DNA from 2 places in the Marinomonas mediterranea MMB-1 genome. Region 2 is predicted to be linked to the other one. Evidence: predicted binding sites of a transcription regulator. Region 2 holds the regulator's gene; the other holds the start of a gene.
What was found. The regulator FNR, encoded in region 2, switches genes on or off when oxygen is low (the NO sensors DNR and NnrR bind a similar motif). The targets are predictions, from matches to a motif close to TTGATNTANATCAA.
Positions count from the first base shown of each region.

Region 1: cyoA (ubiquinol oxidase subunit II) is a predicted target of FNR. The motif match lies at 4,976-4,989, and genes of this name have one in related genera.

Region 1 is NC_015276.1:158,741-165,304, reverse strand. It holds gene cyoE (heme o synthase) at 34-969, opposite strand; gene cyoD (cytochrome o ubiquinol oxidase subunit IV) at 979-1,305, opposite strand; gene cyoC (cytochrome o ubiquinol oxidase subunit III) at 1,306-1,914, opposite strand; gene cyoB (cytochrome o ubiquinol oxidase subunit I) at 1,917-3,893, opposite strand; gene cyoA (ubiquinol oxidase subunit II) at 3,893-4,843, opposite strand; gene MARME_RS00730 (hypothetical protein) at 5,039-5,413, opposite strand; gene MARME_RS00725 (ABC transporter substrate-binding protein) at 5,773-6,564, shown strand, end outside.
Region 2 is NC_015276.1:2,374,484-2,381,047, reverse strand. It holds gene MARME_RS10900 (alpha/beta family hydrolase) at 1-344, opposite strand, end outside; gene hemN (oxygen-independent coproporphyrinogen III oxidase) at 715-2,085, shown strand; gene fnr (fumarate/nitrate reduction transcriptional regulator Fnr) at 2,102-2,869, shown strand; gene MARME_RS10885 (adenine phosphoribosyltransferase) at 2,897-3,439, shown strand; gene MARME_RS10880 (YfaZ family outer membrane protein) at 3,587-4,147, opposite strand; gene ttcA (tRNA 2-thiocytidine(32) synthetase TtcA) at 4,158-4,994, opposite strand; gene MARME_RS10870 (SprT family zinc-dependent metalloprotease) at 5,104-5,634, opposite strand; gene MARME_RS10865 (RecQ family ATP-dependent DNA helicase) at 5,639-6,564, opposite strand, start outside.

The sequences.
Region 1 (6,564 bases), 2.2 Mb from region 2:
CGGGCATCTTATGTTTCTGAGTTGTGACTTAAATTAGTGGGCTAACATCACCAAATAATCTGGAGCCACCGCTCTAAAATCAATAGACATCGTAATGCTTAGAGCTGTTACTGTGATGATGGAAAAGAAGAACACCTGACGTGCCCAGCCATTCACATCGATATCTTTACGATATCCGCGTAGTGCCATTGCCAACCACCATAAGCTGGTTGCAGCAGCCACTACCATAAATCCAATGCCAACATAGCCCGTCAAAGGTAACAAAGCGGTCACCAATCCAAACACGGCGATATAAAGCACAATATGATGCTTGGCTTTTTGGATTCCTTCTGCAACAGGTAATACAGGAATACCTGCAGCGGCATAATCCTTATATCGGAAGATAGCGATCGCATAAGAGTGAGGCATTTGCCACAAACTGAACATCACTAACAAAATCGCTGCAGCAGCGTCAAATTGACCTGTTACAGCGCAGTAACCCACAACGGGAGGAACTGCTCCGGACAAACTACCTACCAACGTACCGTAAACGGAATGACGTTTAAAATACAAGCTGTAGAGTCCGACGTAAACGAAATAACCGAAAGCCGCAAAAAACACAGCAACTTGGTTGGTGAAATAGGCCAGCATCGCAAAACCAATTACTCCCAACACAATGCCGTGTGCAAGCGCGGCTTTTAAAGACATCTCACCTGTTACAGTGACACGGTTTCGCGTACGTTGCATCTTCGCATCAATATCTCGGTCGATACAGTTATTCACTGCACAGCCTGACGCTACTACCAAAGACAAGCCTATGACAGTAACCAGCATCAAGAACCAATCGATATCGCCACGGGCAGCTAGAAAAAAGCCGCCCGCAACCGAAATCAAATTGCCCATAATGATGCCGGGCTTCGTGACCTTTAGATAACGGTCAAAAACAGAATGACCGTTATCTTTTTGCGAGGATAAAGTTCGCTTAGTCATCAATACTGCCTAGTACATCATCATCAATACAGATTCGTAGATAATCCAAATAGACAATGCTACGACCATAATGATAATAATGGCGGTAAAGATGAAGGACAACGTATCCAGCTTACCTTCTTTCGTAAAGTTCAAGTGCAAGAAGTACTTCAAATGTACGAAGATCTGAACAACGGCTGTTACAACAATAACAGCGAACAAAGTTGCGCGATCGAAAGCACTTGTCATAACGGCCCAGAAAGGAATGACGGTCAAAACAACCGACAATACAAAGCCAACGACATATGAACTTACGCTACCGTGAGCGTCATGTGAATCGTGATCATGCTGACTCATTTACATAGCTCCCATTAAGTAGACGAAAGAGAATACACAAATCCAGATAACGTCTAGGAAATGCCAGAACAAGCTTAAGCAGCTTAAGCGAGTCACTGTGCGGCTTTCTAGCCCGCCTTTAGATACTTCGCAGAACATCACGATGATCCAAATCATACCAGCGGTAACGTGGAATCCGTGAAGGCCAACTAATGAGAAGAAGGCTGTCAGGAATGCACTCTTATCAGGACCGTGCCCAGCGTGGATCAAGTGATGGAATTCATAGACTTCCAAGCCTAGGAAGACTGCACCAAAGACAAAAGTGACCGCTAACCAAAATAGCGTGCCGCCTTTATTCTTTTTGTAAGCGCTAATCATCGCAAAGCCGAACGTAATCGAACTAAACAACAGTGCAGCAGTACCGCCACCAACCAATGTTAAGTCGAAAATATCCTTACCTGATACTCCGCCTGCAGTGTTCATAAAGAGCACTGCATATGTAGCGAAGAAACATGAGAACAGAATGCAGTCTGTCATCAGGTAGATCCAGAAACCGAACGTGGTATTACGACCGGTATCGTGGTGCTCTTCGTGGTGCGCATCAGCATGCGCAGACATGTTAGTACTCATGATTACCCCTTAGCCACGTTGTCCAGGTGAGCGTTCTCGATACGAGCCACTTCATCTGGTTGTACGTAGTAGTCAGTATCTTTCGCGTAAGCACGCATGATAAAGGCTACGATTAGACCGATGAAACTTGCACCCGCTAACCACCAAATGTGCCAGATCATAGCGAAACCAAATGCCGTTGCGATTGCACCCATAATTGGGCCAGCATTTGTGTTGCTTGGCATATGAATAGGCTCATAACTTTCTTCGCGCTTGTACGCGGTGCCTTTTTCTTTCATGTCAGTAAACGTATCGATGTCGTCAACATGTGGAATTTTAGCGAAGTTATAGAACTGTGGCGGAGAAGACAAAGACCATTCCAACGTGTGGCCATTCCATGGATCGCCCGTTTTGTCCAAGTTCTTGTCTTTTTGAATAAAACCAAGAATAAGTTGAACAAACTGAGCAGCAATACCCAATGCAATGATGAACGCACCGCCAGCTGCAATGTATAGCCAGATGTTCCAGTCAGGGTTATCCGTGTGGTTTAGACGACGAGTCATACCTAGGAAACCAAGTACATACAAAGGCATGAAAGCGACGAAGAAACCAATGAACCAACACCAGAAAGAGAACTTACCGATCTTAGGATTCAAGTGGAAGCCCATTGCTTTAGGGAACCAGAATGCAAAACCTGCAAGGTAACCGAATACCGCACCACCAATAATCGTGTTATGGAAGTGGGCAATTAGGAACAAGCTGTTATGCAATACATAGTCAGCACCAGGAATCGCTAGTAGAACGCCCGTCATACCACCAACAGAGAAGGTGATGATGAAACCGATTGTCCAAAGCATTGGCGGTTCCATACGAACACGACCTTTGTACATGGTAAACAACCAGTTGAACAACTTCACACCTGTTGGTACGGCAATGATCATGGTCATAATACCGAAGAAGGCGTTAACGCTCGCACTGGATCCCATCGTGAAGAAGTGATGCAACCATACGATAAAGCCAAGGATGGAAATCGCGCCACTGGCGTATACCATCGACTTGTAGCCGAACAATCGCTTACCGGTATACGTCGAAACAATTTCCGAGAAGATACCAAACGCTGGCAATACCAGAATGTATACTTCTGGGTGACCCCAAGCCCAAAACAGGTTGATGTACATCATTGAGTTTCCACCTAAATCATTCGTGAAGAAGTGGAAATCAAGATAACGATCAAGCGTTAGCATCGCTAGCGCTGCTGTTAAGATAGGGAAAGATGCAACGATCAGTACGTTGGCCCAAGTACAGGTCCAAGTAAAAATCGGCATTTGCATTAGTTTCATGCCTGGTGCACGCATCTTGATAACAGTTACCAAGAAGTTAACACCCGTTAGCGTTGTACCGATACCAGATATCTGGAGAGCCCAGATATAGTAGTCGACCCCGACACCGGGACTGAATTCAAGACCAGACAATGGCGGATAAGCTACCCAACCCGTCATGGCAAATTCACCAAGCCCCAAAGAGATGTTTACTAGAACAGCACCTGAAACGGCTAGCCAGAATGACAAGTTGTTCAGGAATGGGAATGCCACATCTCGTGCGCCAATTTGCAACGGTACAACAATGTTCATCAAACCGATCATAAATGGCATCGCCATAAAGATGATCATGATAACACCGTGTGCGGTGAAAATTTGGTCATAGTGATGAGGAGGCAGATAACCCTCGCTACCATTCGTCGCCACAGCAAGCTGTGTACGCATCATGATGGCGTCAGCAAAACCACGGATCAGCATCACGAACGCGAGAATGATGTACATGATACCTAGACGTTTATGGTCAACAGACGTTAACCATTCGCGCCATAGCCATCCCCACTTTTGCAATTTAGTGATAAGGCCAAACAAGGCCGCACCACCGATCGCAATCACGATCAACGTACCGATAACGATAGGATCGTGTGGGATTGAATCCCAGGATAGTTTACCTAACAAGTTCATTAGTGAGACGCCTCTTCAGTTTTAGGGGCTATACGCTCAGGCAGCACAACACCTTCCGGTTTTGTTGCGCCGTATTCAGGCTTACCGTAGAAATCGATACGACCCATATCGCCCATGTATTCCCAGATGATGTCGAAGAACAAACCATCTTTCACAGTACCGAAATACTCAACAGGGTGATATTCAGTCGGTTCAACAAGTTGCTCATAGCGCTCAGTTGTAAGCGCTTCACCACTTGCTTTTACCTTCTCAACCCAAGCGTTGAAGTCTTCTTTCGTTGGCGTTGCAATTGCTTTGAACTTCATGCCAGTGAAACCATGACCAGAGTAGTTCGCAGAAAGTCCGTCGAACGTACCTGCTTCATTAGCAATCAGGTGCAGTTTGGTTTCCATGCCCGCCATTGAGTAGATTTGACTACCCAGTTGCGGAATGAAGAAAGAGTTCATAGTACCTGCAGAAGTAATCTTAAACTCAACTGGCACATCTTTAGGGAAAGCCAGTTCATTGACAGTCGCAATACCTAGATCTGGATAAATGAACAACCATTTCCAGTTCATAGACACGACTTCAACCGTCATGTGATCTTCGTCAGATTCAATGGGTTTATATGGGTTCAACGCATGCGTTGATTTGTAAGTGATAACCGCCAAAATAACGATAATGACGATTGGAATACCCCATACAACAGCTTCGATTTTAGTAGAGTGGTCCCACTTTGGTTCGTAAGCCTCACCACTGCCTTCGCGGTATTTCCATGCGAAGTAAAGCGTCATAAGGATTACTGGGATAACTACAAGCAGCATCAGGATAGTCGCTGTAATGATCAGCTCTTTCTCCTGAGCACCGATTGAGCCTTTCGGGTCCAGCACTCCACCTTGACAGCCTGCTAGCAATGCTACCAATGCCGCCAACGCGATTTTACTTAAGTTACGAGTTAACAAGAGATTCATCCTCTAACCCTATTATTTACAAAGGCTGCAAACCTAAAGGATTGCAGGCGTTCGGTCCGACCGGTAGCCGGAAACTTCCAAACCCAACGTAACACCTCATTTCATTCATCCTATATAAAAACGCCATAAAGGATGATCCAGATCACATAGGGAATGATTATTCCTTATACGAACTGAATAGAAATTTGGTACACGTTAAGCGGAAAAAGGTGGCGCTCGGGTGGAATGTAGCCTTCGATGAAAAGAGGGTTTTACCTCTTCATTTAGCACTACATATCCCACACTTTCAAATGGTTGAAAGAGCGCAATTTGCTCGCTGTTCATGACGAACCAGCAAACAAACATAAATAGGCTGATGACACCCCAGAAAATGTACAGGGCGTATATAGGAATGTCCTTAAGGACACTATGGAAGAAATCACTGGGGTCATAAAAGCCGCAATGAGGAAATATGATCAAGTTGGCCGTAACAACAGCATATACAAATGCATACAGGCGAGCGCCCCACTTCGCATTGCGAAGGGGCTGAATCCACTCGTTTGTGCTGCTCTGCATGAATGTATTCGCCATAATAGCTCTCACGACCTACTCTAAACTCTGTCCGCGACAAATTTCCGTTAATTGTTTGAATAATTTGATTTACGGAATTTATTTCGAGGAAGTGTACACATTTGTCGCCATTTGCTCCAGTTAAGATTTGAATATTGCGGCTTTTTCGTGCGTTTTTATTCGTAAACAGACCAAATTACACTTAATTGTTAAGACACTTAAAAAAACACATGAAAAAGTTTCAACAATATTGCGTTTCTATGTAACAATATTTTAGATATGTTATGACATAACATTTAACGTTAAATTTACGCCTCTAACTCTGTTTGATATTTATACAGAATTAGATACGATCTTTTTTCAATAAGGGTTTACCAAAAATGTCTTTTAAAAAGATGAATGCGGCACTAGCCAGCTTAATCATTCTCTTCGCATCAAATGCTCACGCCGAAGCGCCGACTCCTGAGAATACTATCAAGGTTAACGCAGCCTTTGAATTTAACAGTATCGATCCGTCCGTTAGCGGCTATTTATATACACGCATGCAGGTTTTAGAGACATTAATCGATGTCGATGCCGACGGAAAGTTACAAGCAGGACTTGCCACCTCTTGGTCAACCTCTCGTGATGGGCTGACATGGCGTTTGCAACTCCGCGATGACGTTCTTTTCCATAATGGTGACGCTATGACAGCGAAAGACGTCGTCAGTAGCCTCAACGTTGCAAAAAGAAAGCAAGGCCCACTTCGTTCTGCTCCTATCGCCGATATAAGCATGGGCGACACAGCACAAGAAGTCGTTATTACTTTAACAACACCTTATAAAGTACTTGGCGCTGCCTTGGCGCATTATTCTGCCTCTATTCTTCCTGCTGGAAAATACAACTTCGAAGACAAGTTGACCGAGCTAGTGGGAACAGGACCTTACAAACTTTATGAATTTAAGCCACCTCACAAACTGGTCGTAGAAAAATTTGATCAGTATTGGGGACAAATGGCCTCAATGCCTTTCGCGAGCTATTTAACGGGACACCGCGCAGAAGCTCGCGTACTTCAGGCTCGTAGTGGACAATCGGATATCGTCTTTGGCTTGGACCCAGCGGCAGCTCCAATGCTAGCTCGATCAAATAAAGTCGAGATTATTAAATCGAAACTACCGCGTACACTTGTACTG
Region 2 (6,564 bases):
TTCTCTGTCTTTCGGGCGGGGTAAAATGGAAAGCCAAAACAGACGACGCCTTTTACATTGTGGCTAACGGTTAACTGGGTTGCGATTCTCGCTCCCATCGACTTTCCTATGATGATGCAAGGTTCGTCGGATGGGATCAAACCTTTAACCTCATCGACGAGTTTTTCAAATTTTGGAGGCGGTCGTCTAGAGAGAGTCTCTTCCATCGTTTTCATATAAGAAAGCGTTATCGCTTTTACTTCAAGGCCTGTAGCAGAGCTTAGTTGCTCATTAAGTTCTGTCAGAAACTCACTAGTGTGCCCTGCACCGGCTCCATGCAATAGATAAATTGTGATGTTGTTCATGGTACTCAAAAGAGATTAATAAGAGCGATAAGGTTAAATGTAAATTGTCTCGAATTCCAGAAAAATAGAGTGGGTCTCGCGGAGATACTTTTCCTTAGATTACTATTAATAATTATTGTAAAAATTATACGTATAATTCTTTTAATCTTATTTCACAGCTCTTCACACCAACACCCAAACACCTGCCACAAGAAGCCAAGCTCACTGACGACTAGAACATTCCTTCACCCCTCTCAAATCTGACCACCTTCCAAAATCCGAATAACCAAACTGCAGTTTCCAATACGGAAATCAGTTTATTGACTCAGATCAGAAAACCACTTTTAGGAAAGAGTAAACTAAGTATTAGAAAATTTAATAGGACATACAAATGCTTTGGGATTCTAATCTAATCCAAAAATATAATATTTCCGGTCCGAGATACACATCCTATCCGACCGCACCTCAATTTACGGGTGATGTAAGCAAGATGGAATTGATTGGCAGAATGATGGAAGGATCAAACTTACCTATTAGTTTGTACTTTCATATTCCGTTCTGCGCTCATCTTTGTTACTACTGCGCTTGCAATAAAGTAGTGACTAAAAAATACGACAAAGGTGCAGAATATGTTGAGTTGCTTGCAGAAGAAATGCGTTTGCGCGCACTCATGCTAGATCGAGACAGAAAAGTAACTCAGCTGCATTTGGGAGGTGGAACCCCTACTTTTCTATCTGTCGATAATATGCGCACTCTTTTTAAGCATGTTGAAGAAAATTTCAACTTGGTAAAAGATGATAGCCAGGACTTTAGTATTGAAATTGATCCTAGAGAAGTCGATAACGCTCAACTTGTGCTTCTAAAAGAGTTCGGGTTTAACCGAGTTAGTCTTGGCATACAGGATTTCGATCCTGTCGTGCAAAAAGCAATCCATAGAGAACAAAGTCGAGAGCTTGTCGCAAAAGTGCTCGATGACGTGAGAACAGCGGGATTTAAGTCCGTTAACTTCGATTTAATCTATGGGCTTCCTCATCAGACGACCACCTCATTTATGCAGACTATTGACAGCGTCATTGAATTAAATCCTGAAAGGATTTCCGTATTTAATTATGCTCATCTCCCAAGTCGCTTTGCTGCCCAACGTCGTATAAACGATGAAGACTTACCTTCAGCTGACGAAAAAATGTCTATACTAAAAGAGTCGATCAATGCGCTAATGAGAGCGGGATATCGCTATATAGGCATGGATCACTTCGCAAAGCCAGACGATCCATTAGCCGTTGCCCAAGACAATCACGAATTACAAAGAAATTTTCAAGGATATACGACCAATGCAAATACTGATCTAATTGCCTTCGGCGTGTCAGCAATTAGCAAAATAGATGGAACTTACGTACAAAATCACTCTGATCTTGCACTGTATCAAAATAGCGTTGAGAATGGTCAACTTGCTATAATGAAGGGTTACATCAGCACGCGTGATGATATGATTCGTCATGATGTTATTATGAAGTTAATGTGTGACTTTTGTTTAGATTCGAGAGAAATAAGCACAAAATACCGCCTTAATTTTATGCACTACTTTACCAAAGAAATTGAGGGCCTTGAACAGCTTAAGAAAGACGGCATTGTAAGAATTGATCGAGAGACCGACCATATAATAATAACGGTAACCGCTGTTGGTCGATTACTGGTACGACGAGTATGCATGCTTTTTGACCAGTACCTAAACAAACAAACTACATTTTCAAAAATCATTTGAGATCAGGGAGCGTTCCATGGCGTACACACACACTCAGCAAAACAGATTTAACAGCAAGCTTACTTCTCAATGTCAGAATTGCAGTCTTGCTGCGCTATGCTTGCCCATTGCGTTGGTCGATGAAGACGTTAACCGACTTGATCAAATTATTGAGCGCAAGCGCCCCTTGAAGAAAGGTGAACTACTATTTCGCCAAGGGGAAAAGTTTGACTCAGTATTTGCTGTCAGAACCGGGACCTTAAAAACCTTTAATCTAACAGGAAATGGCGAAGAGCAAATCACAGGCTTTTATTGCCCGAGTGAGCTTTTGGGACTTAGTGGTATTAATAATGACATCTACCCTGTGTCAGCGAAAGCGCTTGAAACGACAACTGTGTGTGAGATCCCCTTTTCTCATCTAGAAGCACTCTCAGAGCAAATCCCATCACTAAAGCGACAGCTATTCAAGATTATGAGCCGCAAAATCTGTAACGATCAAGATATGATGGTATTGCTAGGTAAAAAAAGTGCAGATGAAAAAGTCGCTTCTTTTTTAATTAATTTATCCGATCGCTTTAAGCGCCGAGGCTATTCTGCAACTGCATTTAGACTTTCGATGTCACGCGGAGAAATTGGTAATTATCTCGGCCTAGCTGTCGAAACGGTAAGTCGTGTTATGACCCGCTTTCAGAAAAATGAGCTAATCCAAGTAGAGGGAAAAGAAATTACCTTAATCGATATCGATGAGATGCAAAAACTTGTTGGTAAGAACGAAGATTGTGATAGTATTTTAAAGTTTGAATAAAAGTAAAATGCTAAGGCACCTCTATTTATGCTTTACGATGATTTCTATGTAAAATCTCTAATTCGCACGGTTGAAGACTGGCCAAAACCAGGTATCAGCTTCCGAGACATTACCCCTATTTTTAGCGACCCTAAAGGGATGCGCATGGTGGTAGACGCATACGTACACCGATATATCGATAGTGATATTAGCCATATTGCTTGTATCGATGCTCGTGGTTTTTTGATTGCCTCAGTGTTGGCGTATGAACTTCGCAAGCCGCTTATACTAGTGCGAAAAAAAGGTAAGCTACCAGGCAAGACTATCTCACAATCGTATGCTTTAGAGTACGGTGAAGCCGAGCTTGAGATACAAGAAGGCAGTGTTCACGAAGGTGCACAAGTTTTGTTGTTTGATGACCTAATCGCAACGGGTGGAACGCTTTTCGCTGCTATGTCTTTGCTTAAACAGCAAGGCGCAAATATAAAGGAAGTCGCAGCAATCATCGATTTGCCTGATTTGGGTGGTAGTCAAAAAATACAAGCGTCAGAAACACCTGTATTTGCGTTATGCGCTTACGAAGGTGATTAAAAACACCTCGTAAAATACAGTACAAATAAAAAAGGTGGTCTTTTTAGACCACCTTTTTTATTTCTTTAGCCAAACAGCGCACTTACATTACAGCGACCTTTAAACTGACGCCACGTTAAGCTGCAAGCCTATTGAGCTTCCGCTGAATTAAAAGTCTGCCACAACACCTAGACCAATACCTTGGTTCATATCAACGGCATCATTTCGATTATCAAATTCGACACTGGTTTGTCCGTAACGAAGGAAAACACGAGCATTTTTCAATGTTTTGTATTCACCACGCACTTCGCCTTGCCATAGGTTTTCAACATTCTCAAAAGAAAGTACTTCTGGTGAGTAATACAATGAGCCGTATAGGCTAAAACGGTTTGCCTTTGGAAAAGTGTAGCGATAAAAGCCACCTAGACCGACTGCAACACCCGTATCATCTCCACCTGCATCGGCATCAACGGCAATAAAACGTACACCTAAACCAATTTGAAGCGGATAATCTTTACTTGTCTCAATGTCTTCAATATGAGCACCAACGTAACCGTATGATCCATCGTCAGTATGGTACATACCGCCAACATCCAAAAAGTAAGTCTGCTGACTAAGACTTACGTCTACTTTAACTGATTCATTTGATAAGCTGCCTTCGAATGTGTTTGCATTCGCTGCGGTTGCAAAAAGACTTGCTGCAATAATGGCGGCAAATTTTGTACGCATAATCTCAATCCTATAACGACACAATATTCAGTTTTTTTAACGCGTCTTCAGACTGCGTTAATCCTTTAAAATCAAACAACTCTGTATCTGCAAGATGTGATGGAACAACATTCTTGATGGCAGTAAACATAGTGTCTGTACGACCGGGATATTGTTTTTCCCAGTTCTGGAGCATTTCTTTGACAACTTGTCTTTGCAAATTCTCCTGAGAACCACAAAGATTACAAGGAATAATCGGAAAAGACTTATAATCGGCGAATTTCTCGATGTCTTCTTCCTTGCAATAAGCAAGCGGTCTGATAACAACATGCTTACCATCGTCGCTTAATAGCTTCGGAGGCATGCTTTTTAATTTACCACCAAAAAACATATTTAAGAACAATGTCTCTAGAATATCATCCCTATGATGGCCAAGCGCTATCTTAGTCGCGCCAATTTCTTCGGCAAATCCATAAAGTGAACCACGACGAAGTCTTGAGCAAAGACCACACGTCGTCTTACCCTCGGGAACCACTTCTTTAACAATGCTATACGTATCGCGCTCTAAGATATGGAAGTTCACTCCAATATCTTCAAGGTATTTCGGTAAAATATGCTCAGGAAAACCAGGCTGCTTTTGATCTAGGTTAACAGCAACAATCTCAAACTCAATTGGCGCGCTCGCCTGAAGGTTCAAGAGAATCTCAAGCATAGTGTACGAGTCTTTACCACCAGATAGGCAGACCATGACTTTGTCGCCGTCTTCAATCATATTGAAGTCAGAAATTGCTTGCCCCGTGAGTCTTCGGAGGCGTTTTTGGAGCTTATTCAACTCAACTTTATTTTTCGGGTCTTGAGACAAATCCATCACTAATAATCGCTATAAAATTAACGCCGCTATATTACTACATTCACTTCTTGGGTGCTATTTATCAAAAGCAAATTCTAAGTCATTGCCTGCTAGCGAAACCTACTTTTTACACCTCTTCCGCCTGACGTTTTTTGATTGTCCCCGTATATTTTAAGGTCGTTCGACATTTTCTACACATGTACTCCGTACCTTTACGCGCCCTACTATGTCGGTGCGCTGTAAATTCGTGTACTGAACAAGCGCAACGGTATTCATAGCCCTCTTTTCGGGGAGGTAATTTAAAGTTATGAGTTCGTGCTGCCGGAACGCCAAACAGACGTTCCATTATAGCCTTCCATTCTCTGCCATGAGGAGAAACCTCAGAGCCGTATATTTGATAGACAACAATGTGTGCGACTTCGTGCGGAATAACACTCTCAATAAACTCATCCGGGGATTGGGCGTACATATATGAGTTAAGGCGAATCTCATTTTTCTGTAGATAAGCCGTACCAGCCGCTCTCCCTTTTTGTTTAAAGTTAAAGCTAGGGGTCCTGAGTGTCGTACTAAAATATTGTGACGCAATATTCATACACTCACGCACTTTTAGCTCAACGCGCTCATAATCGATTATGATATCCATATTTGAAACAGACACGGGCCTAATTCATCTCCTCACGCAGGTTACACAAGGCATCGGCATTTATAGCCTTTAGTTCTGACATCGATAGTCCAGTCAATCGACTTAGTGCAGCCGGTGTCTGTGGTTTCAACTCAGCAATCCTTAACAGTAAATTTTGACTAATTGCACCCGCTTGATTAAATTGATGCGACCATCGCAAGGTATTTTTGACAGCTTCATTGTCCATGTTTACATCATAATCCGCTGAATAGTAATAATCGTCTGACATAATCAGTTGTATTTCACTGCGCAAAATTTGTCGCGCTTTTTCAGTTAGACTGAATAACATCGGCCCAGAATCATAGGTCTCTACAAATCTCATCGCGATCAACTTTCTGGCCAATGTCTTCCATTGAACTTCCGACAGTTCTTTTCCTTCACCAAATACGTTGTAATTCTGCAACCTATTATTTTGTACTGCTTTCGTTCTTTTTCCAATGAGCGCTTGTATCACCGCAGTGATCGGTGCCGTTCCCTTAGAATAATATATATAGGAAAGCAATTTCTGCGCCGCAATAGTGACATTATGCTCTGAAGACTTACGCAGACAGCGATCACAGTTGCCACAGTCGTCATGCATTTCGCCGTAATGTGCCAGCATTGACTTTCTTCTGCACCCTCTTTGCTCTAGAAGTGCCACAAAAGTCAGAAACGGTGTTTTGTCTTCATTTTGATGATCTAGTTGCTGAATCCCTCGCATAACATCTTGCAGCCCATATAGTAATAGCGCCTTAGCGGTTTTTCCTGAGCGCCCTGCTCGCCCAATTTCCTGAAAGTACGCATCAATACTAGGCGGTAAATCGGCGTGGGCCACAAAGTAAACATCGGCTATGTCAATTCCCATGCCGTAGGCAGTCGTGGCAACAAGGACATTTATTTTCCCTGCTGCAAACGCTTCATGTCTTT